DNA from 3 places in the Halomonas sp. hl-4 genome. Region 2 is predicted to be linked to each of the others. Evidence: predicted binding sites of a transcription regulator. Region 2 holds the regulator's gene; each other region holds the start of a gene.

Region 1 (9,930 bases), 900 kb from region 2:
GCCAAAATCCTCTAGGATATGCGCTTTTTTCCAACAGGGTAGCAGGTCATGGCGTCTTCTGAGCAACCTCGTATCCAATGGCTTGGCCGCTGGGGCTTTATGCTGGCCGCCACGGGCTCGGCCGTTGGGTTGGGCAATATCTGGAAGTTTCCCTATATCACCGGAGAGTTTGGCGGCGGCGCCTTCGTGCTGGTCTACCTCGCCTGTATTCTGGCGGTGGGCGTGCCGGTGATGATGACTGAAATTGCCTTTGGACGGCGCGGCCTGGGCAGCCCGGTGGACGCCATTCGCCGGGTGGTCAGGGAATCCGGCCGTTCGTCGGCGTGGTCATTGATCGGCTGGATGGCGATGCTCTGCGGCTTCATGATCCTGTCGTTTTACGTGGTCGTGGCAGGCTGGTCGTTTGCCTACCTGTGGAAAATGCTCACCGGAGGGTTAGCGGGTAGCAGCGTGGACGATATGGCCGCGGTATTCGAGGCCAACAATGCCAATCCCTGGAACCTTGGCTTCTGGAGCACCCTGGTGACGCTTTTGACCATGCTGATTGTCGGCAAGGGCGTGCAGGAAGGCATCGAAAAGAGCGTCAGTTGGATGATGCCGGGGCTGGTGCTGATGCTCGCGCTGCTGATCGCCTTCGGGGTTTTCTCGGGCGGTTTTGCTCAGGCGTTCAGCTTCCTGTTGTCCTTCGATGCGGGCAGTCTCTCCAGCGAGGGCATGCTGGCGGCGCTGGGGCATGCGTTTTTCACCCTGTCGCTGGCGTCCGGGGCGATTCTTACTTACGGCAGCTACCTGCCCAAAGGCACTTCGATCGCCCGCACCACGCTGAGTGTCGCGATAGCCGACACGGTGGTCGCATTGATGGCCGGGCTTGCGATCTTCCCAGTGATCTTTGCCAACGGCATGAATCCCGCCGAAGGGCCGGGGCTCATCTTCATGAGCCTGCCGCTGGCCTTTCAGGCGATGCCGCTGGGCACGCTGTTCGGTACCCTGTTCTTCCTCATGCTGTCGATGGCCGCGCTCACCTCGGCGATTTCGATGGTCGAGGCGACGGTGTCCTGGCTGTGCGATAACAAAGGCATTTCGCGGCGCACCGCCTCGTGGAGCACGGGTATTGTACTGTGGCTGATCAGTACTTTGGCGATGCTGTCATTCAATCTGGGCGCCGACTGGACGCTGGCCGGTAAAACCGTTTTCGATTGGCTCGACTACCTGACCTCGCGCCTGATGATGCCGCTGGGCGGTTTGGGCATGGTCGTGCTGGCAGGCTTTGTGCTGAAGAGCGAGACGTTCCGCGATGAGCTTTGGCTGGCGCCGTTGCCCTATGCGCTGTGGCTGTCCATGGTGCGTTACGTTAGCCCGCTCGGCATTGTGGTGATTTTTATCGATGCATTGGGGATTTATCAGGTGTCGTTTGCCGCGCAGTGGCCGTGGTTGCTGGCCATTCTGGTCGCCATGGTGGCGCTGGGTGAAGCTCTAAGTCCGCGGCTGCGCCCTGCGTTGCAAGCTCGCCGAGCGCTGTGACTGATTCGGTTGTTGCCGCTTTGCCCTGGCCTCGGCAATGGCGCCGGGATGCGTGCCGGCTTCCATCAACTCATCCCAATGCGTGGTAAAGCGATTGGAGCGGTGGGCACAGCGTAGCTGCCAGGGGGCATCGTCATCGGTCATGCCAAAGCGAATCGTGCCTTGCCCCATGCGCTGATTGATCGCGTCCACCGTGGCCATTAGCAATGGATGGTGGTGGGCCGGAGCGTTCAGCAATGATAGCTGGTGCTGTTGGGCATCGACGAGGTCGAGCAGCATCACGCCGGCTTTCATAAATCGATAGCCTGGACGGTATATCTGCTCAAGGCCCTGGCGGACGGCGTTGAGAATAACGCGTGTGTCGTCGCTAGGGGTTGGCAACGCGACCAGGGTATGGGGAAAATACTGCGGCTGGTCACGACGATGGCGGTTGGTTTTCAGGAACAGCATCACCGAGCGCGCCAGGCTGTGCTGCTGGCGGAGTTTTTCGGCACTACGCTGGGCATGGCGTCGCAGCGCATCGTGCACCTGATTTTTTACGCCAGTGGGTTGCCCAAACGAGCGCGACGTCATGATGCGCTGGCGTGGTTGATCCACTGCGTTCATGTCCAGACAGGGCGTGCCACGCAGCTCAAGGGCGGTGCGCGCCAGCACCACGGAAAAGCGTTTGCGTAGCTGTTTTTTATCGCACTCGCGTAAATCCCAGGCGCTGTGAATACCACTAATAGCAAGCCGTTCGGCAAGCCGTCTGCCCACCCCCCATACCTCGCTAACCGGCGTTTGCTTAAGCAGCTCGGTAGTAGCGGCGCCGTGGCCGACCAGCAGGCAGACCCCTTGATAATGCGGCTGTTTTTTGGCGGCGTGATTGGCGAGTTTTGCCAGGGTGTGGGTCGGGGCCAGCCCGATACATACCGGCAATCCAAGGCAGCGGTGAATACGCTGTCGCAAGCGCTCGCCCAGGGTTTGGCTCTGATGCTCGCTCATCCCCTCCAAGTAAATAAACATTTCATCGATGGAGTAGGGGGCGATGTCCGGGCAGGCATCGCGCAGCAGCTGGGCCAGCCGTGCCGACATGTCGCCATACAGTTCATAGTTGGACGACAATAAATGAATCTCGCCGCGCTGGCGTAACCCCTCCAACTTAAACGCGGGGGTGCCCATGGGGATGTCCAGCGCTTTCATTTCCGCCGAGCGAGCGATTACACAGCCGTCGTTGTTGGACATCACACCAACGGGCCTGCCTTCCAGGTGGGGCTGAAAGACGCGTTCGCAGCTAACGTAAAAATTGTTGGCGTCAACAAGACCGATCATGACCGTCACATCATCGCAGGTATTCGTGAATGACTGCCCGCACAACACCCCATATCTGACAGTCGCGGCCCTCCAGTGGCAGCGGCGGATACTGGGGGTGAGCCGAGCACAGATGCGGCGTGCCGCGATATAACGCGTAGCGCTTGATGAGTACCTCTTCGTCTAACATGGCCACCACAATATGACCCAGACGGGGTGAGAGACTGCGGTCCACCACCAACAGATCGTTGTCGAAAATCCCCCAGCCTTCCATGCTGTCGCCGGTCGCTGACAGATAAAACGTATGGGTGGGGTTTTTGATCAGGCGCACGTTGAGGTCCAGAGTGCGCGGTTCGTAATCCTGTGCGGGGGAGGGAAAGCCGCTAAACCCCGCACGACCGTATAGCGAGGGATGAGGCAGCGGCTGAGGCGTTAACGGCACGGCTGGCGCAATAGGCGATAGCGGCTGCGTCATGGTCGGCGTCCTCATTGGCAAAATATGTATTTATATACAGTATTTGGCCGTGAGGATAAAATTGCAAGAGCGGGCTAAGTGCAGGGTTATCTCGAAAGCCAAAGGCCCACCACGATGGCGCTGGTCACGGCGATAAAAAAGACCCAGTTGCGCGTTCGGGTATCACGTTGGGGTTTCATAAAAGCCTCATGAAAAGTAAAAGGTAAACATCAGCAAGTACGGGTAATTTTTTCACGGAAACCTGCGTTTGGCATGGTACCGTTTGTGCTTTATGCCGTCATCTCGCCGCCTACTAAGGTTGGCTTGTTTAGGATGTGTGAATATATGCCCCACGCCACTACGCCGCTTTATCCCAGACCGCTCTCCCTCGCTGAGGGCCGCTTGGCCGCCCTATGCTGGGGGCGTGATGATGCGCCCACATGGCTAGCGCTGCATGGCTGGCTGGATAATGCGGCGAGTTTTTCTCGTTTAGCACCGTTGCTGGTAGAAACCCTGGATATCCGCATTGTGGCTATCGATTTTCGCGGCCATGGCGACTCAGCCCACGCCCCCACGGGCAATGATTATGCGCTTTGGGACTACGGCCACGACGTATTGGATGCCATGGAAGATCTGGCTGTTGAGCGTGCCACTTTGCTCGCCCATTCCATGGGGGCGGCGGTGGCTTGCCTATTAGCCGCTGCCTTGCCGGAGCGCCTTGAGCGGTTGACGTTGCTCGATGGCTTGGGTGCCCTGAATACGCCCGCAAGCGATACAGCAAGCCAACTGCGTAAAGGGCTGCTGGCTCACCGGCGGCCGCTGTCTCAAGCCCCGCGTTATCCCGATTTAGCCACTGCGGTGGCCGCTCGTGTGGCTGGTGGCGTGACGCCATTGGACACGGTCACGGCGACCCCGTTGGTGGAGCGCAATGCTGACGTAACGGCCGACGGTCACGTGCAGATGCGCACCGACAGTCGTTTGCTAAAGCCGTCATTGGTACGCTTCACGCCTTCGCAGGTGTTAGCGCTACTGGCGGGCATTCAGGCGCCAGTGCTATTGATAGAGGGAGAGACAGGCATTTTAGGCGAGCGAGATTGGGCTGAAAAAGCCCGCCAAGCGGTGCCCAACTTAACTCGCCATGTCCTACCAGGCGGTCACCACCTACATCTTGAGCCGCAGGCGGTGCATGGTGTTGCCAAGGTGATTGCGCAGTATGAGACTAAGGTGCCGGAAACAGCAGTAGGAAGAAAGCAATGAACGAACCGTATGCAGAAAACGGTAATGGTCAGAGCGGCAATAAGGTAGCGCTAGTGCTGGGCAGCGGCGGTGCCCGGGGGTACGCCCATATTGGCGTGATCGAAGCGCTGGAAGCACGGGGTTTTGAGATCATCTCCATTGCCGGGTGTTCCATGGGCGCGTTGATTGCTGGCATTTACGCCTCGGGTAAACTGCCTGAATATCGCGAATGGGTGTGTAACCTGGACTATCTGGATGTGCTTAAGCTGGTCGATGTAACGTGGAGCCCAATGGGGGCTATGCGTGCCAGCAAGGTCATGAGCAAGCTAGAGGGGCTGGTGGGTGATACATTGATTGAAGACCTACCGATTCCGGTGACCACTGTGGCCACTGACTTGGTGCGCCAGCGTGAAGTATGGTTTCAAAATGGTTCGCTGCTGCGCGCCATTCGAGCTTCTATCGCCGTGCCCGGCGTAATTACCCCTGTGCATATAGGTGAGCAGGTATTAGTCGATGGCGGTTTGCTAAACCCGCTGCCCATTATGCCGACACTGGCCGCCCACGAGGCGGATTTCGTGGTCGCGGTTAACGTCACCGCCCATAGCCCCCAGCCGGTTAGCTTAGAAGCGCTATTGCCCGTTGAAGAGACACAAAATGATAGCCGTACCGCACTTGAACGCGACCGCGATAACAACATCGGTGGCTGGATGAGCGACGTGCGTGAGGCGACGAAACGTTTGTGGGATGGCCTGGGGAATAGTGCCGACGAGCAGGGAACCAGTGACGAAACGCCGGAAATGCGCGGCAAGCGCGAATGGGGCAAGTTGGATATGATCCTCGAATCGTTCGATATTACCCAGGCGGCGCTGGCCAAGTACAAAATTGCTGGTTATCCGCCGGATGTACTGATTGAAGTTCCCAAGACGGTGTGTAGTACCTACGAGTTTTACCGTGCCAAGGACCTGATTCGGCTGGGGCGTCATTTGGCTGATGAGGCGCTGGAGCGGCGCATGCCCGGTATTGCTTCGGATGCCGCCGAATAAGGATAGAAAAAGCGCTATTGGCCGCGTTTACGCAGCAGGATGTATACCGCACCTGTTCCGCCATCGAGCGCGGTGGCGGAGCAGAAGGCCAGGACGCCGGGCCACTCACGCAGCCAGGCATTCGTGTGGCTTTTCAGCACCGGAAAATCTGATGTGGTGCCCCATGCTTTGCCGTGCACGACGAGCACGCAGCGTAGCCCCTGAGCAGCCGCATCATGCAGAAAGCTTTCCAGTTCGGCGCGGGCTTCTTCCAGGGTGTAGCCATGTAAATCCAGGCCCGCTTGCCACGCCGTCTGGCCGCGCTTAAGTTGGCTGAAGGTACGCCAGGGTAAATCCGCGACGCTGAACTCCAGATACTCGGAGGGGCGGACCGCCTCGACCCGGCCATCGGAGGTGCGACCGCTGGTAGCGAACGTGTTGCTTTCCACCGCCGCCTGCCGCCGCGCCTGCTGGGCATCATCGTTGCGTTTAGGCTTACCTGGATCGGCTTGGTTGGTGGCAATACGGCGCACGCCCGCGGCTTGCAGCGCTTGGCGAAAAGCACTTATATCGTCGTCGTCGGGCAGGTAGCGGCGTCTTGTCATGACAGGCTCAAATGGCAAATAGGCAATGCGAATGTAAGCGCACAGTATAGCGGGATGCGCGTTGCTGTGAACCGGGCGGCGTCAAAGGTACAATCTTTTCTTTCGCCATGCCATGTCCTCTGTCGCAGAGGGATGGAGACCTATGTTGACCAGGAGCCGATGTGACCACGCATCTCAACGCCGAGACTTCACATTCTTCTCTCTCCCTGCCGGATACGGCGCTGGTGAGCGAGCTTTTTACCCTACGCGACTACCTGCGCTGGGTATCCAGTGAGTTCTATTTAGCGGGGCTTTATTATGGTCACGGGACCGAGTCGGCATGGGATGAAGCCGTCGCGCTTTGCTTAGGAGCGCTGCATTTACCCTGGAATGTAGATCCTGGGGTGCAAGATGCGCGGTTATTGCCGATGGAGCGCGAGCGCATTGTGGCGCTCACCCGTGAACGTATTACCACACGTCGCCCGCTGCCTTATCTGTTGGGAGAGGCCTTTTTTGCCGGTTACCCGTTTAACGTTGACGAACGCGTACTGATTCCGCGCTCGCCGATGGCAGAGCTCATAGAGGATGGCTTTGCCGCCTGGTTTCCTGAAGAACCACCGGCTAAGGCGCTGGATTTATGCACCGGCTCGGGGTGTATCGGTATTGCCACTGCCCTCTACTTGCCGACCTGCGAAGTCATTTTGGCCGATATTAGCCAGGAGGCCCTAGCAGTGGCTCGCCAGAACGTCACTCGCCACGATGTCGGTGAACGCGTTCGCGCGATGCAAGCCGATGTGTTCGACGAGTTGGAGGGCCAGCGTTTCGACCTGATCGTCTCCAATCCGCCCTACGTGGATGCCCGTGACCTGGCCACTATGCCCGCCGAGTTCCGCCACGAACCGTCACTGGCGCTGGGCGCGGGCAATGACGGCCTGGACATCGTGCGGCGCATTCTGCGCCAGGCGCGCGAGCACCTGACCGACGAGGGATGGCTGATAGTCGAAGTCGGCAACTCTGACCGCCATCTGGAGGCCGCCTTTCCCGAGGTGCCCTTTATGTGGCTTGAATTCGAGCGTGGCGGCCAAGGCGTGTTTGCCTTGAGCGCCGCTGAACTCGACGCCCATGCGGCGTCTTTTGCATGAGGAATTAACGCCCATGTCAGGCAATACATTTGGCAAGCTGTTTACCGTGACCACCTTTGGGGAAAGCCACGGCCCGGCGCTTGGCGCGATCGTCGACGGCTGCCCGCCGGGGCTGCCCCTGTGTGAAGCGGATTTGCAGCGCGACCTGGACCGCCGCCGCCCCGGCAGCTCGCGGCACACTACCCAACGCAAAGAAGCGGATCAGGTACAAATCTTATCGGGTGTCTTTGAAGGCAAGACCACGGGCACGTCGATTGGTCTATTGATCGAGAATACCGATCAACGCTCGAAAGATTATTCAAAAATCAAAGACCAATTTCGTCCTGCCCACGCCGACTACACCTACCACCACAAGTATGGACACCGAGATTACCGTGGAGGAGGGCGCTCAAGCGCTCGGGAAACCGCAGTACGCGTCGCAGCAGGCGCCATCGCCAAGCAGTACCTCGCTACACAGGGCGTGCAAGTGCGTGGCTATATGAGTCAGCTTGGTCCAATCAAGATTGATTTCAAATCCTGGGATGCCGTTGGGCAGAATGCGTTTTTCTGCCCCGACCCCGCCAAAGTGCCTGAGCTTGAAGACTACATGGATCAACTGCGCCGTGATCAAGACTCCGTCGGTGCGGAAATTACCGTGGTGGCCGAGGGAGTACCCGTTGGGCTTGGCGAGCCGGTGTTTGATCGCCTGGATGCTGATCTGGCGCATGGTTTGATGAGTATCAATGCGGTAAAAGGGGTTGAGATTGGCGCGGGGTTTGGCTGTATTGCCCAACGTGGCAGCGAGCACCGCGATGAGATGACCCCTGAAGGCTTTTTATCCAATCATGCCGGTGGTGTTTTGGGCGGCATTTCCAGCGGTCAGCCGATCGTGGCGCGTTTGGCACTTAAGCCGACCTCAAGCATCACTACACCGGGGCGCTCGATTGACGTACACGGCCAAGCGGTCGAGGTGGTTACCAAGGGGCGTCATGACCCCTGCGTAGGTATTCGTGCAACGCCCATCGCTGAGGCGATGATGGCGATAACGCTGGTAGACCACTGGCTGCGGCAGCGCGGGCAAAACGGTGCGGTAAGCGTTGATACCCCGCGCTTAACCCAACGCTAACAGCACGGTGTAATGCGCATATCGCTGCTACACTCAATGAAAACAATACTGGTGAATAAAGCAGGAGCCGCCAATGAAGATTAACGTTGAGTTCGACCTTACCCCCGATGAGTTTCGTCAAGCGCTGGGGTTGCCGGACGTGGAAGCGTTCCAGCAGCATCTGCTTGAGAATATTCAGCGGCAAATGGAGTCTGGCGTTGAGGGGTATGACCCCATGAGCCTGATGCGGCCCTTCCTGCAGCAACCCATGATGCAGCAGGGGCTTTCACAGGGGTTGTCCAACTTCGGCACCTACCAGCAGATGATGCTGGATATGCTGAAGCAAGCGGGGAACGCCAGTAGCAGCGATGCTCACAGTGAGCCAAAGGCTCAAAGTGGCACAACAGCAAGCGGGAAGAGCGCGAATGCCAAGGCATCGGCGTCTTCCCGGTCTCGGGCAAAACAGAAAGCGGAGTAATGCGGCGAAGGGGGTACGACCAAAGCGTTAGAGGTCGTCGCCGTCAAGGTGGTTGCAACACGCCCTGGCAATGATTACTCTTTTTGCAGTGCAGCAATTCACATTATGTGAGTCACTCACGGCTCATGCCAAGGAACGAAAAGAGGAGTAGATACCATGCAAGATAAAATGATGGACGCCTTCAACGCCCAAACCCGCCAAATGTTTGAGCCGATGCGAAAGATTAACTCGCTGATGCTCAACAATATGGAAAAGATGACCCAATACCAGCTGGAAGCGATGAAGCGCTACAGCCAGATGGGCACTGAGCGCCTGCGCAGCGCCACCGACGTTCAAGACGCTGAAAGCCTGCGCGACTTCGGCACGCAGCAAGCCGCCATGATGAACGAGCTGTCTCAGCAAATGCAGGAAGACGCTCGCGTAATGAGCGAGATGAGCCTTGAATTCAAGGCAGAGATGGAAAAACTGTTTGGTGAAGCAGGCAAGCAGATGGCCGATCAGGCCAGTTCTGCCGCCAAGGGTGAGCAGCCCACGAAAGCCAGCAGCCAATCATCGCGTAAAAGCTGATTGATCCGATTGATCGCGGCGCCCAAGGGCGCCGCGCCTCTTATGAGCCTTTGATTACCTGCCATCATACGGGCTGCGTATGCGCTGCCGCGCCGGTAGAGGAGAATGAAGATGTCAGCAGAGTGGGAATTACCGCCCCGTGGCCTGTCTCAAGAAGAGCTGGACGCGTGGAACGCGCAGCTAAAAGATATTGGTGAGCAGTATCAAGGTCTCATGCAGGATCTGTTATCGCGCATTGCGCCAAGCGAAGCGGCCGACTCCGTGTATAGCGACATGCGGGAAAGCTTTGAAGCCGGGGCGCAGTCATTAATGCAGAACCCGACGCTATTATGGCAGACCCAATCGCGCCTGCTGCAGGATCAGTGGCTGCTATGGCAGCAGGGGATGCGGGCGATGGCCGGTGAAGAGGTCTCGCCAGTGGTTACGCCGGAGAAAGGCGACCGGCGGTTCAAGGACGAAGCATGGACCCAGGAACCCCACTTTATGGCCATCATGCAGCAGTATCTGCTGTTCTCTCAGATGGTGGATGAGCTGGTGGATAGCCTTACTGGG
Region 2 (9,930 bases):
CAAGTCTGCGACCAGCCGCGTTGCCTATCACCCCCTGCAGTGAGGACGTCCCATGAGTGTCTATTCCATTAATCATCCGCTTGTTCAGCATAAACTGGGACTGATGCGTGAAGTTGATATAAGCACCAAGAGCTTTCGGGAATTGGCAGGTGAAGTGGCTAAGCTTTTAACCTACGAAGCAACCAAGGACCTTGAGCTCGAAGATCACACTATTGAGGGATGGAATGGTGAACCTATTGCTACGAGGCGGCTAAAGGGTAAAAAAGTCACGGTTGTGCCGATCCTTCGTGCTGGGTTGGGTATGCTTGAGGGTGTCACTGATCTAATTCCCAGTGCGCGTGTCAGTGTCGTTGGGCTTTATCGTGACGAAGAGACGCTGCAGCCTGTTCCGTATTTTGCCAAATTTACCAATGACATCGAAGAGCGCATGGCAATCGTAATTGACCCCATGCTGGCGACCGGGGGGTCAATGGTGGCCACCTTGGATATGCTGCGTGAGCGCGGCTGCGAGCACATGAAGGTGATTGTATTGGTGGCGGCGCCAGAAGGTATCAAGCGTGTGCAAGAGGCGTATCCGGGCATAGACATTTACACAGCCGCGGTGGATGAGCGGCTGGATGAGAACGGCTATATCGTCCCAGGCTTAGGCGATGCTGGCGATAAAATCTTCGGTACAAGATAAGCCTTTCATGTTAACCGGCCCCTGGCGTCTTACGTTAGGGGCATTTTTTTGCCCTAGCATAAATCTGAGAGGAGCCGCGTGATGAAAGATGCCCCAAGCCAGCCTGAATCTTGGCCTAGAGTGTTGCTAACCGGGGCCCAAATGCTATTTGTGGCATTTGGCGCCTTGGTCTTAGTGCCACTGTTGACGGGGCTTGATCCGAGTGTGGCGTTGTTCACCGCCGGGGTCGGTACGTTGGTGTTTCATACGGTAACCGGCTTAACGGTACCGGTCTTTCTTGCCTCTTCGTTTGCCTTTATTGCACCGATTCAAGGGTCGATAGCTAACTTTGGTGTCTCGGCAACGCTCGGTGGTTTGATGGTGGCAGGGTTGGTATACGTGGCCATTTCGGCGGCGATCCGCGTGAAGGGAACCGAGTGGCTGCATCGCCTATTACCACCCGTCGTAGTAGGCCCGGTGATTATGGTTATTGGCCTGGCGTTGGCTCCAGTGGCGGTTGATATGGCCACCGGCGAAACCAGCGATCACATCGGTTATGGTGCGGCGCTGTTTTTATCCATGGTAAGTCTACTGGTTACCTTGGTCTTGGCTGTATTTAGCCGTGGATTGCTGCGTTTGATCCCTATTATGGGCGGCATAATAGTTGGCTATTGCCTGGCGCTGTTAATGGGCCTGGTCGACTTTACGCCGGTGCGTGAGGCTAACTGGTTGGCCATCCCTGCGTTTACTGCGCCAAGTTTTCACTGGGCGGCCATTCTGTTTATGATTCCTGTCGCGATTGCCCCAGCGGTGGAGCATATTGGTGATATGGTGGCTATTGGTTCGGTAACTCGGCGTAACTACCTGGAGAAGCCGGGGCTGCATCGTACGCTGTTAGGCGATGGTTTAGCGACCACGGTGGCCGCGCTATTTGGCGGCCCGCCCAATACTACATATTCAGAAGTAACGGGGGCGGTGACGCTAACCCGGGCGTTTAACCCTCGCTATATGGTGGTCGCGGCGGTACTGGCCGTTGCGCTGGCCTTTATTGCCAAGTTGGGGGCGCTTCTGCAAACCATCCCCGGGCCTGTAATGGGGGGGATTATGACGCTACTGTTCGGTTCTATCGCGGTCATCGGGATGAATACGTTGGTGCGTGCCGGGCATTCATTAACCGCCCCGCGTAATCTGGTCGTTGTCTCGTTGATTCTTGTTTTTGGTATTGGCGGCATGCAGGTGGGCGGTGGCCAGTTTACGCTGCAAGGCGTTAGCCTGGCGGCGCTGGTCGGTATTGCGTTGAACTGGATACTGCCAGCCGAGGAAAAAGCTGACGCTGGCGATGCTCACTAACCCTTGTCTATTTGGAGCAGCTCGCTTATGCAGTTGAATTCATCGCTAGCTTTTCCCGTGTTGGGGATTGCTGCCTGGAGTGGGACGGGGAAGACGACGCTGCTCGAGCAGTTGTTACCGCGGCTTCGGGCCGAGGGCATTAAGGTGGCGGTGATTAAGCATGCTCACCATCGCTTTGATGTCGACCAACCCGGGAAAGATAGCTATAAGCTACGCAGTGCCGGGGCGACACCTATTCTGGTCGCATCAAACCAACGCCTAGCGTTGATGCAGGAAACCCCAGGCGGTGAAGAGCCGGATTTAAATCAGCTACTGGCGATGATGGCTGTACACTCACCTGATCTGGTGCTGGTGGAAGGCTTTAAAGCATGGCCCTTGGCCAAGCTGGTGCTTTATCGTAATGGCATTGGGGACGCAGATATTCTACTAGGCCCAGGCGTTGAAGCCGTCGCGCTTGATGGGCCGTCGCCGGTCGCCTTGCCCGCTGCAAGGAGGCAGCTAGCGCTTAATGATACGGACGCCATTGCAAGTTGGATAATCGAATGGATGGCGGGCCAACGGCTCAATGATGTTTCACGCACTGATAGGTGACACCATGCAGTTAACTCATCTCAATAGCCGCGGCGAAGCCCGTATGGTAGACGTTTCAGATAAACAAGAGACGCGCCGCGAGGCGGTTGCATCTGGGCGCATTGTGATGCTTCCTGCCACCCTGACGCAGCTAAGTGAAGGCTCTTTACCTAAAGGTGATGTACTGGCAACTGCACGTATTGCGGGGATTCAGGCGGCAAAACGTACCCATGAGCTGATCCCGCTTTGTCACTCGTTGGCGCTTTCTAAAGTGGCCATTGAGTTTGATGTGGATCCCGCAGAAAGCTGTGTCCATGTTACCGCGAGTTGTCGATTAAATGGGCGTACCGGGGTCGAGATGGAAGCACTGACAGCAGTCTCGGTGGCCTGTTTAACGCTTTACGATATGTGTAAAGCGGTAGATAAAAGCATGCGTATTGACGCGGTACAGCTTGATAGCAAACGCGGCGGTCAGCGGGGAGAGTATCAGCGCGAGACCACGCCTGAAGCGCCGCCGCCGATTGTCACAGGCCAAGGCACCGCCGGTGAAGTCAGCTTGGGAGATCGTTGTCATTCGCCTTGCGTACTGGTCAAGTTTCTTGCCGAGCTGCGTGAGCAACTGGGTGAAAACGAACGGGTGGTGACTTTTGACCAACTGCCCAGTCGCGATATTGCGGGGCTGAAAGCCGCTTTAGCGGCTCAGGACGAACGCTTTCAACTATTGCAGGACCAACGCACGCTTTGTGCGATCAACCAGGTCATGGCCAACGATGGCGCGCGAATTACCGACGATGACGAGGTGGCTTTTTTCCCACCCGTTACAGGGGGCTAAGATGGATATTAGCATCCGCGTTCAAGCGGCGCCTTTTGATATGGCCTATGGTTATGATGCCTGCATCGCCGGACGCACGGATATAGGAGGGGTTGTTAGCTTCACTGGGCTGGTACGTGACTTTAACGAAACCCCTGACGTTACGGGGCTGACCCTGGAGCACTATCCAGGAATGACCGAGGCCACCCTCCAGCGTATTGCTGAGCAGGCGGGGCAGCGCTGGTCACTCAACGCCGTTACGATTATTCACCGAGTGGGGCATATGCGTCCGGGTGATGCCATTGTTAGAGTGCTAGTGGCAAGCGCGCATCGCCGGGAAGCCTTTGAGGCCTGTGATTTCATTATGGACTGGTTAAAAACCCAAGCGCCTTTTTGGAAAAAAGAACACGGCCTTCAGGGTGATTACTGGGTTAAAGAGCGCCGTTCAGATATCGACGATGCCGCCCGCTGGTAATTTCGCAGGCCGACAGAACGGCGAAGTAGCGTTGTCTTAATCGTCAACGATGGGAGCAGGCAGTTCGCTGGCCATAATCTGCAGGTGAACATCAGGTAAATGCTGTAGCCGCTCGGCTAACCAGGCGATTAAACGCGGCTGGAGGCCAAGTCTCAGGTCCGCTAACGTATCAGCGTGCAGTTCGGCAAGCTGGTCATCCAACCATTCGCTGAAGCTGTCTTCGTCCAGCGCATTGGCGCTTGTGTTATCCAGCATTAGGCGTCCAATGCGCGCCCAGCCGGTAGTCGTAGCGGTAACTGGCAGCGCTAAATAAAGGCTGCCCCGGCGCGGGTGGGCGCTACTGTCGCTTTCCAGCCCAGGGTGGGGGACAACACTGTTCTGACTGACGATGCATGGTGGTTGCGGGTAGTGCTGCTCGTGATGCAGCCCCTCTTGATCAAAGCGAATCATGTCGCCATTGACGGGTGCTAGCGGTGCATTAATACCAAGAGTCGCCGCTAGCTGTTGATGGGCCTGTTGATGTTGGCTTTCCCCGTGGACAGGCAGCAGGTGTCTTGGCATTAACCACTCATAAAAGCGAGTCATTTCCTCCTGTGCCGGGTGCCCCGTCGCGTGTAGTTCGGGGTGGCTGAATTCATCGAAGAGCCGAACGCCAAGTTGTTGCAAACGCTTTTTTAGCTGCTCAATGGGTCGCTCATTCCCGGGAATCGCTTTCGCGGAAAAAATCACGTTGTCGCCTGGCTGTAAATCAACGTGAGGGTGACGGCCCTGAGCAAGCCGTTGAAGCGCAGCACGCGGCTCGCCTTGGCTGCCTGTGGCAATGACGACGACTTCATCGGGGGGGAGGTAACCGAGGTCGTGGGCGGGCACTAACGTCGGAAAATCGTCCAAATAGCCGAGACCGCGGGCGACGCCTACCATGCGTTCCATTGAGCGTCCCATCAAACTAACACGCCGTCCGCACTGATAAGCTGCGCGCCCAATTGCCAACACGCGGGCTAAATTACTGGCGAAGCAGGAAACAATCACTCTGCCTTCGCAGGCGGCGAGCGTTGCGGCAAGTGCTCGGGCGACATCACCTTCGCTGCCCGAGTGGCCTGGCATCGGAGCGTTAGTGGAATCGCCTATCACCAAGTCAACTGGCGCGAGTGCCTTGAACTGTGCTTGATTGATCGGCTCACCGATGATCGGCTCGGGATCAAGCTTCCAGTCCCCGCTATGCAGCACGCGGTAGAGACCTGCCATGACGATCAACGCGCAGCTCTCGGGTATTGAGTGAGGAACCGCCAGATAGCGAAGGATGAAAGGGCCGCTTTGCAAGGCCTCACCGGGCTCGACTACATGGATGGCGGCGCTGCTGAGTTGATGCTCGGCAAATTTGAGACGCAATAAGCCTGCCGCCAGGGGCGTGGCATAAATGGGGCATTGCCAGTGAGGCCAGAGCCAGGCAACTGCGCCAATATGGTCTTCATGCCCGTGGGTGATATACAGCGCTTTAGGCGCGATGCCCAATGCTTTCGGCGTCGCCAGGTTGGGGACTTGGAGCGGAGCGTTGGGTAAATCCTGACGAATCATCATGCCGCAATCCACGGCGATCCAGTGATCCTCGTAGCCATATAGCGTCAGATTCATGCCAATCTCCCCACAACCGCCTAACGGCAAGATGCGCAATGGGGGGCGACGACGGGGACGAATATGAGCGCGCGGTGGATGCATCAGAGTAATAAAGCCTAAAAAATAATTCCTCAACTATACGGTAAGCGGCGGTCGGCTAACAATCATCGCCGTGACAGTCGATGATTGCGGGCGTCGCATTGGGTACACTAGACGTTTGTTGAATGCCCATGGACGGCCATGACAATAGCCGCGTGGTAAACCGTTAAGAGTAATGACTATGTCGCATTTTTATCGTTTAGTGGTGTCCTGCCCAGACCAGGTGGGAATTGTGGCGGAAGTATCGAGTTTTATTGCCGCGCAAGGCGGGTCTATTACTGAGGCTAGTCAGCATTCTGATCTGCAAACCGGGCGTTTTTTTATGCGCTACGAAATATTAGCGGATTCATTGGGTATGTCGGCGGAAGCGTTACGTTCGGCCTTTGAACCTGTGGCTGCGCAGTTTGATATGCAGTGGGCGTTGGTCGATACCCAGAAGCGTCGGCGGGTCGTGTTGATGGTATCGCGAGAATCACATTGTTTGGTTGATTTACTCTACCGCTGGCAGGTAGGTGAGCTTGATTGCGATATTGTTGGCGTGATATCGAATCATGATGATATGCGGTCGTTAACCGAGTGGTACGGTATTCCCTATCACCATGTTCCCGTGGATCCCAAGGATAAACCAGCGGCCTTTGGGCAAGTGCAAGCGCATATTGACCAAGCGCGAGCAGACTGCGTGGTGTTGGCCCGCTATATGCAAATTCTGCCGCCAGCGTTGTGCCAGCGCTATGCGGGGCAGGTGATCAATATCCACCACAGCTTTCTGCCCTCATTTGCCGGTGCCAAGCCGTATCACCAAGCCTATGAGCGCGGTGTAAAGCTAATAGGCGCAACTTGCCATTACGTTACCCAAGAGCTGGATGCGGGACCTATCATTGAGCAAGACATCCACCGGGTCAGTCACTGTCATACACCGACGGCTCTGGTGCGCTTTGGGCGTGACGTGGAAAAAGCCGTGCTAGCACGAGGTCTTCGTTGGCACTTGGAAGACCGCGTGCTGGTGCACGGTAATAAAACCATCGTGTTTAGCTAGCGTTAGCCAAGCGCTTGGCCATTGCCACCGCGGATAACGCCGACGCCCACACCTTCGATTTCGAGTGGCTGGCTACGTAGGTCGATCTCGATCGGGGCAAAGTCGGTGTTTTCCGCGATTAAAGTGACGTGATGGCCTTCGCGTTTAAAACGCTTAACGGTCACTTCATCTTCCAGGCGGGCAACGACAATTTGCCCATCCCGAATGTGCTGGGTACGGTGTACAGCGAGCAGGTCGCCTTCCAGAATGCCGATGTTTTGCATTGAAAGCCCGCGCACACGTAACAAATAGTCCGCTTTGGGCGTGAAGTAGTCGGCGGGTAAGGGGCAGTAGCGGTCAATGTGCTCGGCGGCCAGGATAGGACTGCCTGCCGCGACTTCGCCAATAATAGGTAAACCCGTCGCCTGATCCGTTGCTGATGGTTGGGTATCAAGCGTCTCCTGGGGCTCCTGGTTGGGTAAGCGGATACCGCGGGATGTGTTGCGGATGATGCGTATGACGCCCTTGCGCTCAAGTGCCCGCAAATGCTCTTCTGCCGCATTGGGCGAGCGAAACCCTAGCGCTTTGGCGATTTCGGCCCGGGTAGGCGGATAGCCAAGCTCGGCCATGGTTTTGACAATAAAGTCGAAGACATTTTGTTGACGAACAGTTAACGGCCGCGACATACCAGCCTCCAATTGAATAAGTGGGCAAGACAGCGTCTGTTTACCTTTTGGCTATGTGGTTAAGTATACAGTATGTTTCCCTGTCCAGTATATCTTTGAGTTAGTCTGGCTAACAACCTGATGTATAAGGAGATGCGGTTGCGCTACAGGTGCGTCTTTTATCGCCAGGTAAACGTTGAGAGCTATCTAGCGATAACGTAGTATCCTAGTTTGTTTAAAACAGCCGTTTTTATGGACCGTTTTTATGGAGAGCAGCATGGCTCAATCGGATACGGTGACGCGCATTCTAGATACTGCGGAAGTGCTCTTTGCAGAGCGTGGTTTTGCCGAGACGTCCTTACGCAATATTACCAGTAAGGCGCGAGTCAACTTGGCCGCGGTGAATTATCACTTTGGCTCTAAAAAAGCGCTTATTCAGGCGGTATTCGCGCGTTATCTGGATCCGTTTTCGCAGCGTTTTCATAGTGCTCTAGACGATCTTGAAGCTCGCTATGAAGGGCGCGATATTCCCCTTGAGGTGCTGCTCGAAACCATGGCGACAACCGTGCTGACGGTGCCCGCTGAGCGCAATAGCCTAAAAGTCTTTATGCGTTTGCTTGGCCTTGCGTACAGCCAAGCCCAGGGCCATTTGCGCCGCTACATTCAGCAAGAATACGGGGATGTCTTTAGCCGATTCACTGATTTAGTGCGCCGCGCCACTCCTGATTTGCCGGACGCCGAGCGCTTTTGGCGGCTACACTTTATGTTAGGTACCGTCATCTTTACGCTTTCGGGACTGGATGCGCTGCGCGATATTGCTGAAAAGGATTACCACCAGCACGTCACGGTGCGCGACTTGGTTCGCCGCCTTCGACCGGTGGTGGTGGCGGCAATGAACGCGCCGCTACCTGACGAGAAAGACATTGAGAATCATGCAGACACCGTCGCTCATTGAGTTGCCTCCCCGCCAGGCGTTATGGCTCGAAATTGCCATTCAGGCACAGCAGTTACGTGCCTGGCAAGGCGATGTATGTCGCTATGAGTGTAATATTTCCACCGGGCGTGCCGGCGTTGGGTGTCAAGACGGGAGTGGGAAAACGCCTATTGGCTGGCACTATATTCGCGCCGCGATTGGCGGTAATGCCCCGGAAAACGCCGTGTTTAAAGGCCGTCGCTGGACGGGGGAAGTGTTTAACACTGAGATGGCTGCTGAGTTCCCTGAGCGAGATTGGATTCTGACGCGCATTCTATGGCTATGTGGACTTGAATCGGGGTTAAACCGTGGCGGCCTGGTGGATTCGCAGCGTCGTTATATTTATCTGCACGGTACGCCGCCGGATCAACCAATGGGCCAGCCAGCCTCGCATGGTTGTGTGCGTTTGCGTAATGACGACCTCCTTTGGCTCTTTGAACAGGCCCCACCCGGAACGCCTGTCTGGCTTCACGACAGGCATTGATCGTTGGATTCACGCTAATCATCGTCTAGTATTGGCGCTTTTTTTGGACATCCCGCTATGACACATCCATTAGGCTCGGTCATGTTGGACCTTGAGGGGACCACGTTGACCGCTGCAGACCGGCAGTTGCTGAAAACGCCCGCGGTGGGAGGCGTCATCCTATTTTCGCGCAATGTCGAAGACGCCTATCAGGTACGTCGATTGTGTGGCGAGTTGCGCAAGTTACGGCCTGATTTGTTGTTGGCAGTGGACCAGGAGGGCGGTCGCGTTCAGCGCATCAAGGAAGGATTGACGCGCCTGCCGCCGATGGCGCGTCTCGGTGAGTATTATCAGCAGGATCGCGCGGCGGCGCTTGCCTTTACCCAGGATGTTGGGTGGCTACTGGGCATGGAGATGGCCGCCTGCGGCTTGGATATTAGTTTTGCCCCCGTGCTGGACGTTGACAGCGGATTGTCCAGCATGATTGGTGATCGCAGCTTTGGCCCTGAGCCCGAGCAAGTCAGCGAATTGGGCGGGGCGTTAGTGGCGGGGCTTCATGACGCCGGTATGGCGGCGGTTGGCAAGCATTTCCCAGGGCATGGCGGCGTGGCGGCGGATTCGCATCTTGCGCTGCCGATTGACGATCGCTCGTTTGAAGCCCTGAAACAACACGATCTGATTCCCTTTAGCGCTCTGGCGAAAAAGCTCGATGGAGCCATGCCCGCGCATATTGTGTACTCGGCCTTTGACTCGCGACCCGCTGGTTTTTCGCCTAGCTGGCTTGGCATGCTTCGCCAGTCGCTGGAGTTTAGAGGTTGCATCTTTTCAGATGACTTGAGCATGGCTGGTGCTCATCAAGCCGGGGGGCCACGCGAACGTGCGGCGGCTGCGTTGGCAGCGGGTTGCGATATGTTGCTGGTATGCAATGATCGTAATGCGGCGCTTGAAGTGGTGTCCGCCGTCCCCGCACCCCAGTCCGTCCGGCCTGGAAAACTTCGCTATAAGCGTGCTCGGCCAGACTTGGATGCATTGCCCGCGCTCAGCCGCTGGCGTCGCACGCATGCCCAGCTTGAGGCAATGGCGACCCTGTCAACTGGCAATTAAAGACCGTTTTTACCCAGCAGGTTGGAATTTTAATGGCAAAGCTAGATAAAGAAGCGCTCGCGTCGCTCGACTCCATGCGCGAGCTAATGGACAACGCCGACTGTTTGATTTCCCAGCAGCAGGTGGAGCA
Region 3 (9,930 bases), 960 kb from region 2:
ACATTGCAATATTCAGAGGGTGTGGCAGGTTAGTGTATTCCCAGCACTGCGCCAAGCGTCAATAAGCAGTGGCGTTGATGGTGTTATTGGCTACCAGACAGGAGATGCCATATGCAGGACCTGGAACTATTACAGGAAGGCCTTGGCCTGATGGCACTGGGCATGGGGTTTGTATTTGTTTTTCTTGGTATTTTAGTGTTTTCGCTGACGCTTATGTCGGGCGTCATCAGGCGTTTCCAGCCTGCCCCTGCGCCGGTTATATCTAATGGTAATACTAAGCCGCCGTCGCAATCGACTGCCAAAGACGATGAAACCCTCGCCGTGATCAGTGCTGCAGTGCACCGTTATCGTACCAAAATACGTCGTTAACTTCCCTGTTTGCCGGGGGTGATTCGCGCAAACTGGACATTTTTTTGTTATTTTTACTACAAATAAACATTCCTTGACTACGAGCCAAGCCATGAAAGAAACCAAGCGCCCACTAGGCATTACCGATGTTGTCCTGCGTGATGCCCATCAATCGTTGTTCGCTACCCGGCTGCGGCTGGCGGACATGCTGCCGATTGCCGAAAAGCTGGATCAAGTCGGCTACTGGTCTTTGGAAACCTGGGGCGGTGCGACGTATGACGCCTGCATTCGCTATCTGGGCGAAGATCCCTGGGAGCGTATCCGCGCCCTCAAAGAAGCTATGCCCAATACCCCTCAGGCGATGCTGCTGCGCGGCCAGAATCTGCTGGGTTACCGGCATTATGCTGACGACGTGGTCTACAAGTTCGTCGAGCGTGCCAAAACCAACGGTGTCGATGTATTTCGTGTGTTTGATGCGATGAACGACCCGCGCAACCTGGAGCGCGCCATCAAGGCGGTGCGCCAAGTGGGCGGCCATGCGCAAGGCACCATTTCTTACACAGTGAGTCCGGTACATACCCTGGATAGCTGGATCGATCTCGCCAAGACCATTGCGTCCATGGGCGCGGATTCGCTGGCTATCAAGGATATGGCGGGGCTGCTAACGCCTTACACCGCGTTTGAACTGGTCTCGCGTCTCAAGAAAGAACTGTCGATTCCCGTGCATCTGCATTGCCATGCCACCACCGGGCTTTCCACCTCGACGATTCTTAAAGCGGTCGAAGCGGGCATCGACAACGTCGATACCGCGATTTCGTCGATGTCGATGACCTACGGCCACAGCCCCACTGAATCGGTGGTGGCGATGCTCAAGGACACCGACCGCGATACCGGGTTGGACCTTGAACTGCTGGAAGACATTGCCAGCTACTTCCGCGGCGTGCGCAAGAAATACGCGGCGTTTGAAGGCTCGCTGCGCGGTATCGATTCGCGCATTCTGATCGCCCAGGTGCCTGGCGGCATGCTGACCAACATGGAAGGCCAGCTCAAGGAGCAGGGCGCCGGCGATAAGCTGGACGACGTCTTGACCGAGATCCCCCGCGTGCGCGAAGACCTCGGCTTTATCCCGCTGGTCACGCCCACCTCGCAGATTGTCGGTACCCAAGCCGTCATGAACGTGATGATGGGCGAGCGCTACAAGTCGATCTCCAAGGAAGTCCAGGCGCTGCTCAAAGGCGAATACGGCGCCGCGCCAGCACCGTTTAACCGCGAGTTGCAGCAACGCGTGCTGGAAGGTGGCGAGCCGATCACCTGCCGTCCGGCGGACAACCTCTCGCCGGAAATGGACAGGCTCGCCGGTGAGCTGAAAGACCATGCCAAAGCCGATGGCATCCGCCTGGCTGACGGCGAGCAGCAAGTGGACGACGTGCTGACCTACGCGCTGTTCCCGCAGATTGGTCTTAAATTCCTTAAGAACCGTGACAATCCTGGCGCCTTTGAGCCCGAGCCCCAGGCGGCCGAGGCGGAAAGCGCCAAGGTGCCTGCCAAAGCGGAAAGCAAACCGCCCGTGGCAAGCAGTGGCCCGGAAACCTATACCGTCAAACTCAACGGTAAAGCATTTGTCGTCGAAGTGTCCGAAGGCGGCGACATCAGCGACGTGCAGGAGCAAACCGCCGCGGGAGCAGCGCCCAAAGAAGAAGCGCCGGCACCGAGCGGTGAGGCGATTACCGCGCCTTTGGCCGGCAATATCTTCAAGGTCAATGTGCGCCCGGGTGATAGCGTGGCCGAGGGCGACGTGGTGATTATCCTTGAAGCGATGAAAATGGAAACCGAAGTGCGCGCCAGCAGTGCCGGGACCGTTTCGGCCGTGAGCGTCAGTGAGGGCGACAGCGTTGCCGTCGGCGATACGCTGATCGAACTCTAAGGACTCCCACATGGATAAACTAATTACCTTATGGGAAGGCTCCGGGCTTTATAACCTTGAGCTTGGCCAAGTCGTGATGGTCGCAGTGGGGCTGTTGCTGCTCTACCTCGCCATCTACAAGAAGTTTGAGCCACTGTTGCTGGTGCCAATCGGCTTTGGCGGCATTCTCGCCAACATTCCTGAGGCAGGGTTGGCGCTATCGGCGCTTGACCAGGCGATCGAGGTCGGCCGGCCCGCACTGTTGGAGCAGTTGGCCTCGGCGCTTGGCGGCAGCCTGGATAGCCAGGCGAGCGTCGACAGCTGGCGCACGTCGATTCAGCAGATGATAGCTGACGAGGCCTCGGTGGAGCAGATTGCCACAGCGGAAACCGTGGCCAAAGGCTCGGGTTATGGCGACGGCCTGCTGTACGTGTTCTACAACGTGGCCATTACCTCCGGCATTGCCCCGCTGATCATCTTCATGGGCGTCGGCGCGATGACCGACTTTGGCCCGCTGCTGGCCAACCCGCGCACGCTGTTCCTGGGCGCCGCCGCGCAGTTCGGCATTTTTGCCACGCTATTCGGCGCCGTGCTGCTGTCGTCGATGGGGTGGATGGACTTCTCGCTCAACCAGGCCGCTGCCATCGGTATTATCGGCGGCGCGGATGGCCCTACCTCAATCTACGTTGCGAGCATGCTGGCGCCTGAACTGCTGGGTGCGATTGCCGTGGCCGCTTACGCCTACATGGCGCTGGTGCCGTTGATCCAGCCGCCGATCATGCGCCTTCTGACATCGAGGAAAGAGCGCGAAATCACCATGACGCAGCTGCGCCCGGTGTCGAAGCTCGAGAAGATCGTCTTTCCGCTGCTGCTGTTGATCCTGGTGGCGCTGTTTCTGCCCGATGCGGCGCCGCTGTTGGGGATGTTCTGCTTTGGTAACCTGATGCGCGAATGTGGCGTGGTCGAGCGGCTAAGCGACACGGCGCAAAACGCGCTGATAAATACCGTGACGATCGTGCTGGGCCTTGCCGTGGGCTCCAAGCTCATGGCTGAAAGCTTCCTGTCGCTTGAAACGCTCGGCATCATGGCGCTGGGGATCGTGGCCTTCGGGATCGGCACCTCGGCCGGGGTGTTGATGGCCAAGCTAATGAACCTGGTGAGTAAAATGCCGATCAACCCGCTGATTGGTGCGGCGGGGGTCTCGGCGGTGCCGATGGCGGCACGCGTGGCCAACAAGGTGGGGCTCGAGTCCAACCCGCATAACTTCCTGCTGATGCACGCCATGGGTCCCAATGTGGCCGGGGTGATCGGCTCGGCGGTGGCTGCGGGTGTGATGATCAAGTACTTAGGTTAACCAGTGCTGGGGCTGACCAGTGCTGGGCTAAAACGCCTCGATAGCCACGCAATCGGCCGCCCCTGAAGAGGGGCGGCCGTTTTTTTGCTTATAGTGAGATCGTCTGCGCGCTAAGGGACTGCTTGAGGCGGCTTTCCAGCGGGCTAAGATCAAGTGCGTGGTCACTGGGCCAGCCGATCGTCAGCGCGACACCATTCCCATCATAGTCGGCATTAACCACTGGGATGGCCTGTTCGTCACACCACGCGCGGGCTAACGACTCGTCGGCAAAGGCAAAACGGACCAGGTAGTGATTTCGCTCGACGATTTCCTGTGTGGGAAGCGAGGCCAGGGCATGATTCACTGCCTGGGAGTAGGCGCGCGCCAGTCCACCCGTGCCTAGTTTGGTACCGCCAAAGTAGCGAATGACGACACTACCGATTTCACCCAGTTGACTACCTTGAAGCGCTTGGTACATGGGGCGGCCCGCGGTACCGCCGGGCTCACCGTCATCGGAGAAGCCAATGCGTTGCTGCTCGCCCGGGGCGGCCGCGATATAAGCCAGGCAGTGGTGACTAGCGCTGGGGTGGGCCTGTTTGGCCGCCGTTGTCAGAGCATTGACGGCGTCAAGGTCAGGGGTGTGGGCGACCCAGGCGATAAAGCGGCTTTTTTCAATCTCAATCTCGTTAATGTGCCAAGTGCCTGGAGGTAGTTGGGGGACGCGATAGCGCATGTATATCCCGGCGTTTAGTGTGTCACGGGATGATGCTCAATTCCCATGAACATGCCAAGTACCTGAATATCACGATTATGCAAAAACACTTCGGGGTGCTGCGCGTCGTCGAGCAACAGGCGCACACCCGCTCGGCTGATGGATAGCTGTTTGAGGGCAAGCGTTTGCTGATTGATTTCAGCAATAACGGTTTCGTCCTGGCTGTCATGCTGATAGCGACGAATGACGATAACATCGCCATCAAACAGGTTGCAGTCTGACATGCGGTTGCCTCGCACCTTTAATGTGTAGGTGTTGCGGCGTGTCATCCGCGCGGTCGATGGCGGAATGGTATAAGGGCGGGGCGTTGGGCGAATCGTCGGCAATGAGGCGTTCATCGACATGTTCATGGCTTTCTCCAAATCAGCGCCCTATCCCTAGGCAAGCTATCGGTAGACACAATACGTTTATAGGTTATACATGTTTTTTCATACAGTGTTTGGTCAGTATAAACCTGTTTTTGCATACAGTGCCAGAAATAATTGTCGAGATGTTTGACGACCTTGGTCGCATGCGTAATGCAGCCGCGGTCGACTAGCGATGGAATGGCTTTAGGTGTAGAGTTCGAGCCAAAATAAACTTACGTGGGGTGACGCTTGACGCTGTGTTTGCAAGGCCGTCAGCTAGGCTGTGAGCGCGATGATCGCTGGCTTTTTCAAGGGCTGGATATTGACGTCAAACACGGTGACATATGGCATGTGGCTGGCCCCAATGGCAGTGGCAAAACCACGCTATTAAAAATGCTGTCCGGGCAGTTCAATGAGTTTTCCGGGTCACTCCACTGGCAGGGTCAGCCGCTTAAACAAGTACGCGAGCACTTTGCCGCCAACTTGCTTTACCTTGGTCACTCGCTTGGTGTAAGCATGGCGCTAACGCCGCTGGAAAACTTAGCCTGGTACCAGGCGTTGCATGGTGAGCGCGGCAGCGAGGCGCAGCGTGAAGCGGCCTTGTCGGCGATGGGGCTGGATGGCATGGAAGATGTCCCCGCCGGGCATTTATCAGCAGGCCAGCAGCGTCGTGTGGCCCTGGCACGGTTAAGCCTCACGCCGCGAGCCCTGTGGGTACTGGATGAGCCGTTTACGGCCATTGACCATGATGGTGTCGAGACCCTGGAAGCGCAGTTGGTAGCGCACGCTAAGGCTGGGGGAGCCGTGGTGATAACGACCCACCACGTACTTAAAATTGCCCACCCGCTATGTCATATTTCGTTGGGGTAAAGGAGCCTGTATTGCCGCCTTTAGAAACCACGCAGCGTGTTGCGGTACTGACCGAGCCAGTCGCTAAGCATCACCTCCGCATAGCGCTTAGCGCCACTTTGATGCGTGACCTTAACCGCATGTGGCGACGCCGGGGGGATGTTCTGAACCCGTTGGTATTCTATGCCTTGGCCGTTAGCTTATTTCCAATAGGTATTTCCCCCGAGGCGGAGCTGCTGGCCGTCATGGCGCCTGGGCTTTTATGGGTCACGGCGCTGCTCGCCACATTGCTGTCGTTGGATAGCCTTTTCCGTAGCGACTTCGACGACGGCAGCCTGGAGCAAATGATGCTTGCTCCTCAGCCGTTGGCGGCGTTAAGCGTTGCCAAAGTTGCTGCCCATTGGCTATTGAGTGGTTTGCCTTTGGCCCTCGTGTCGCCCCTACTGGGCATCATGCTAGCGCTGCCATTGCATGGCATTGGGGTGTTGATGGTGTCGTTAGCGTTGGGGAGTGCCAGCTTGAGCCTTATTGGGGGCATTGGCGCGGCGTTAACCGTCGGTTTGCCCCGAGGTAGCGTGCTACTCTCGCTACTGGTATTGCCGCTGTATATTCCGGTGCTGATTTTTGGGACGGGGGCGGTTCAAGCCGCCATTTTGGGCGACGCCGTGTTGCCCCACTTGGCGATGCTTGGCGCGTTACTGGCCGCGGCGCTGATGTTTGCTCCCTGGGCCATCGCCGCGTCGTTGCGTATCAGTATAAACGGGTAGGGATGGGCACTATATGTGGGGCTTGATACATAAGTTGGGTTCGCCAAAATGGTTTTACTACCGTAGTGCAGCGCTGCAGCCATGGTGCTGGGGTGTGGCAGCGTTACTGTTGCTGACGGGCACCCTATGGGGGCTTGTTTTCGCCCCCGCTGACTACCAACAGGGCAACAGCTTCCGCATCATTTATGTCCATGTGCCGGCCGCTTTTTTAGCCCAGTCGGTCTTTGTTGCCATGGCGGTGGCAGGGCTTATCTACATGGTCTGGAAAATTAAGATCGCCGATATGGCGGCGGCTGCCATGGCGCCATTAGGCGCCGTGATGACCTTTGTGGCGTTATTCTCCGGTGCCGTCTGGGGTGTGCCGACCTGGGGAACATGGTGGATGTGGGACGCCCGATTAACCTCCATGTTGATCCTGCTGTTTCTGTATATTGGGGTGATCGCCCTGCGCGGCGCCTTTACCCGTCGGGATAGCGCGGCCCAGGCGGCATCGGTGCTGACGATGGTCGGCGTGATTAATATTCCTATCATCAAATATTCCGTGGATTGGTGGTACACCCTGCACCAGCCCGCTTCGTTTACGCTGACTTCCAAGCCTTCAATGCCGCTTGAAATGTGGCTACCGTTGCTGATCATGGTGCTAGGCTTTTACTGCTTCTTTATTGCTCTTACGCTTACCCGGACACGCAGTGAAATATTGCGCCGCGAAGCCAACACCCGATGGGTTCAGACGCTTTTTGAGGGGGCTAACTGATGGTATTTGCCTCGCTGGCTGACTGGGCATCCATGGGCGGGCATGGCCTTTACGTGTGGTCTGCCTGGGGAGTGACGGCCGTGTTTATGCTGGGGTTGATGCTCTACGCTCGCGTTGAGCGCCAACGATTGCTGAAACACCTTAAGCGGCAGGCGCGCCGACGCTCAACGACCACGCAGCAAAGAGGCTATTGCGATGACCCCAAGGCGTAAGCGCAAGCTTTATGTAATTCTCACCTTGGTCAGCCTGGCCGCACTGGTCATCGGGTTGACGCTATATGCCCTGCGCGCCAACATTAATTTGTTTTTTAGCCCCGTGCAGATTGCCCAGGGCGAGGCCCCAATGGGGCGCTCAATACGCGCGGGGGGCATGGTGAAAGTTGACTCGGTGTCCCGCGATGACGATAGCTTGAGCGTCGCGTTCACTGTCACCGACTATGTGGACGACTTGCACGTTGATTACCAGGGCATCCTGCCCGACCTGTTTCGCGAGGGGCAGGGCGTCGTGGTAGTGGGCGAGTTGCAAGACGATGGTCGTTTTCGTGCCGAGGACGTACTCGCCCGTCACGACGAGAATTATATGCCGCCCGAGGTTGCCAAAGCGCTGGAAGATGCTGGCTACTCGCCCGCCGATTTTCAGGCCAAAGCCGCGGAGATGGATCAGCAGCGCGAGGACGATTCGTGAAACCACCTCAGCCCGTCGCCGCTGGGTTTAGCATTCAGCCGGAGTATCTATGCTGACCCGGATACTGCCCGAAATTGGTCATTTTGCCTTGATTATCGCACTGCTAATGGCGGTCGTGCAGGCGCTGCTGCCATTGGCGGGGGCGGCGACGCGTCGCCCTCTGTGGATGGCGTACGGTCAGCCGATGGCCACTGGCCAGTTTTTGTTTGTTTTGCTCGCCTACGGCTGTTTAACGGCCAGTTATCTGATGGACGACTTCAGCGTGGCGAATGTCGCCAACAACGCTAATTCGCTGCTGCCCTGGTACTACAAGTTCAGTGCCGTATGGGGTAACCATGAAGGTTCGGTGCTGCTGTGGAGCCTGATGCTTGCGGGTTGGGGATGCGTCGCCGGTCTGTGGTCGCGGCGTTTGCCTCGCGACATGTTGGCGCGCGTTCTTGGAATATTGGGATTGATCAGCGCCGGCTTCCTGTTGTTCATACTGTTGACCTCCAACCCCTTCGAGCGGAATCTGCCCGACATCCCCGCGGACGGCGCGGACCTTAACCCGCTGTTGCAGGACATCGGCCTGATCATCCACCCACCCATGCTGTATATGGGCTATGTGGGGTTTTCCGTGGTGTTCGCTTTTGCTATCGCCGCTTTGCTCGGTGGGCGATTGGATGCCGCCTGGACCCGCTGGGCACGGCCTTGGACGAATGCCGCCTGGGCGTTTTTGACGGTTGGGGTGGCGCTGGGTAGCTGGTGGGCCTATTACGAGCTGGGCTGGGGCGGTTGGTGGTTTTGGGACCCGGTAGAAAACGCCTCGCTGTTGCCATGGCTGACCGGTACCGCCCTGATACACTCCCTGGCGGTCACCGAAAAACGCGGCTCCTTCAAAAGCTGGACAGTACTACTGGCCATTGCCACCTTTTCGCTTTCGCTGATGGGCACCTTTTTAGTCCGCTCCGGGGTACTGACGTCCGTGCACGCCTTTGCCAACGACCCGTCGCGGGGGCTGTTTATCCTGGTGCTGCTGGCGATCACCGTGACGCTCTCGCTAGTGGTGTTTGCCCTGCGCGCACCCCGCGTTAGCCATGCCGTGGGCTTTAACTGGCTGTCACGCGACGCCTTACTGCTGATCAATAACGGCCTGCTGGTAACCGCAACGATGACCGTGCTGCTTGGTACGCTGTATCCGTTGATTCTGGATTCGCTCGGGCTTGGCAAAATCAGCGTGGGGCCGCCTTATTTCAATGCTCTGTTCGTGCCGCTTACGGTGATCCTCTGCCTGTTTATGGGCCTGGGGCCGATGGCGCGCTGGAAGTCTACCTCGCCTGGTGAACTGGTGCGCAAACTGTGGTTAGCCGGGCTCGCGGCACTTGTGCTTGGGGCATTGATACCGCTGCTGTATCGCGGTGAATGGAACCTATGGGTCACGTTGGGCTTGTCCACCTCGCTGTGGATTGTGCTGTCGCTGGGCCGTGACTTGCTCGATAAATTGCGTAAGCAGCGTTCGTCACTGTGGAAAGGCCTGCAAAGCCTATCGCTAGCCTACTGGGGTATGGTGCTCGGCCATTTGGGCGTGGCGGTCACCATCGTCGGCGCGACTGTCGTGTCCCATTATGCGGTGGAGCAAAGCGTGCGCATGTCACCGGATACAAGCGTCGAGGTGGCAGGTTATCACTTTACCATGACCGATCTTACCGATCGGCGCGGCCCCAATTACTTGGCCGATACCGCGGTGATCGAGGTTCAGCGCGGTGAGAGCAGCCGGCGTTTCGAGATGCGGCCTGAAAAGCGGCTGTATCTGGCCACCGGCATGCCCATGACCCAGGTGGCGTTGCGTCCGGGCCTTTTCCGTGATCTTTACGTGGCCATGGGCGAGCAATTGGATGACGGCAGTTGGGCGATGCGGATCCAATACAAACCGTTTGTGCGCTGGCTGTGGCTGGGAGGATTGCTAATGGCGTTGGGCGGCGTGCTGGCGGTGGCGGATAAGCGTTACCGGCCCGCGCGGCCGGCCAGATTGGCGCAGGAGGGGCGGGCATGAAGCGGCGCTTGCTTTTGTTTATCTTACCTGTCGCATTTTTAGGCTTGGCGTTGTTTTTCTATGCGCGCTTGTCAGAGGACCCTACAGGTCGCGATTCGGCGCTGATGGCACGCGACTTTCCCGCCTTTGAGGCCACCACGC

What was found. The regulator LexA, encoded in region 2, represses DNA repair genes until DNA is damaged. The targets are predictions, from matches to a motif close to TACTGTNTANNTANACAGTA.
Region 1: CPH17_RS19230 (LexA family protein) is a predicted target of LexA. The motif match lies at 3,309-3,328, and genes of this name have one in related genera.
Region 3: CPH17_RS08350 (LexA family protein) is a predicted target of LexA. The motif match lies at 4,809-4,828, and genes of this name have one in related genera.

Annotation. Positions count from the first base shown of each region.
Region 1 covers NZ_LT907845.1:4,114,903-4,124,832, forward strand. The annotation lists gene CPH17_RS19220 (sodium-dependent transporter) at 49-1,521, shown strand; gene CPH17_RS19225 (Y-family DNA polymerase) at 1,474-2,832, opposite strand; gene CPH17_RS19230 (LexA family protein) at 2,843-3,286, opposite strand; gene CPH17_RS19235 (alpha/beta fold hydrolase) at 3,611-4,522, shown strand; gene CPH17_RS19240 (patatin-like phospholipase family protein) at 4,519-5,544, shown strand; gene CPH17_RS19245 (Smr/MutS family protein) at 5,559-6,128, opposite strand; gene prmB (50S ribosomal protein L3 N(5)-glutamine methyltransferase) at 6,290-7,249, shown strand; gene aroC (chorismate synthase) at 7,263-8,354, shown strand; gene CPH17_RS19260 (hypothetical protein) at 8,428-8,811, shown strand; gene CPH17_RS19265 (phasin family protein) at 8,968-9,378, shown strand; gene phaC (class I poly(R)-hydroxyalkanoic acid synthase) at 9,490-9,930, shown strand, end outside.
Region 2 covers NZ_LT907845.1:778,642-788,571, reverse strand. The annotation lists gene upp (uracil phosphoribosyltransferase) at 53-682, shown strand; gene CPH17_RS03875 (uracil-xanthine permease family protein) at 764-2,011, shown strand; gene mobB (molybdopterin-guanine dinucleotide biosynthesis protein B) at 2,039-2,602, shown strand; gene moaC (cyclic pyranopterin monophosphate synthase MoaC) at 2,607-3,413, shown strand; gene moaE (molybdopterin synthase catalytic subunit MoaE) at 3,415-3,867, shown strand; gene CPH17_RS03855 (ribonuclease J) at 3,904-5,499, opposite strand; gene purU (formyltetrahydrofolate deformylase) at 5,762-6,616, shown strand; gene lexA (transcriptional repressor LexA) at 6,619-7,281, opposite strand; gene CPH17_RS03840 (TetR/AcrR family transcriptional regulator) at 7,538-8,215, shown strand; gene CPH17_RS03835 (L,D-transpeptidase) at 8,193-8,717, shown strand; gene nagZ (beta-N-acetylhexosaminidase) at 8,775-9,800, shown strand; gene CPH17_RS03825 (hypoxanthine-guanine phosphoribosyltransferase) at 9,833-9,930, shown strand, end outside.
Region 3 covers NZ_LT907845.1:1,734,921-1,744,850, reverse strand. The annotation lists gene CPH17_RS08370 (OadG family protein) at 112-369, shown strand; gene oadA (sodium-extruding oxaloacetate decarboxylase subunit alpha) at 461-2,272, shown strand; gene CPH17_RS08360 (sodium ion-translocating decarboxylase subunit beta) at 2,283-3,605, shown strand; gene CPH17_RS08355 (IMPACT family protein) at 3,694-4,317, opposite strand; gene CPH17_RS08350 (LexA family protein) at 4,332-4,706, opposite strand; gene ccmA (cytochrome c biogenesis heme-transporting ATPase CcmA) at 4,953-5,573, shown strand; gene ccmB (heme exporter protein CcmB) at 5,621-6,319, shown strand; gene CPH17_RS08335 (heme ABC transporter permease) at 6,333-7,073, shown strand; gene ccmD (heme exporter protein CcmD) at 7,073-7,285, shown strand; gene ccmE (cytochrome c maturation protein CcmE) at 7,269-7,757, shown strand; gene CPH17_RS08320 (heme lyase CcmF/NrfE family subunit) at 7,807-9,789, shown strand; gene CPH17_RS08315 (DsbE family thiol:disulfide interchange protein) at 9,786-9,930, shown strand, end outside.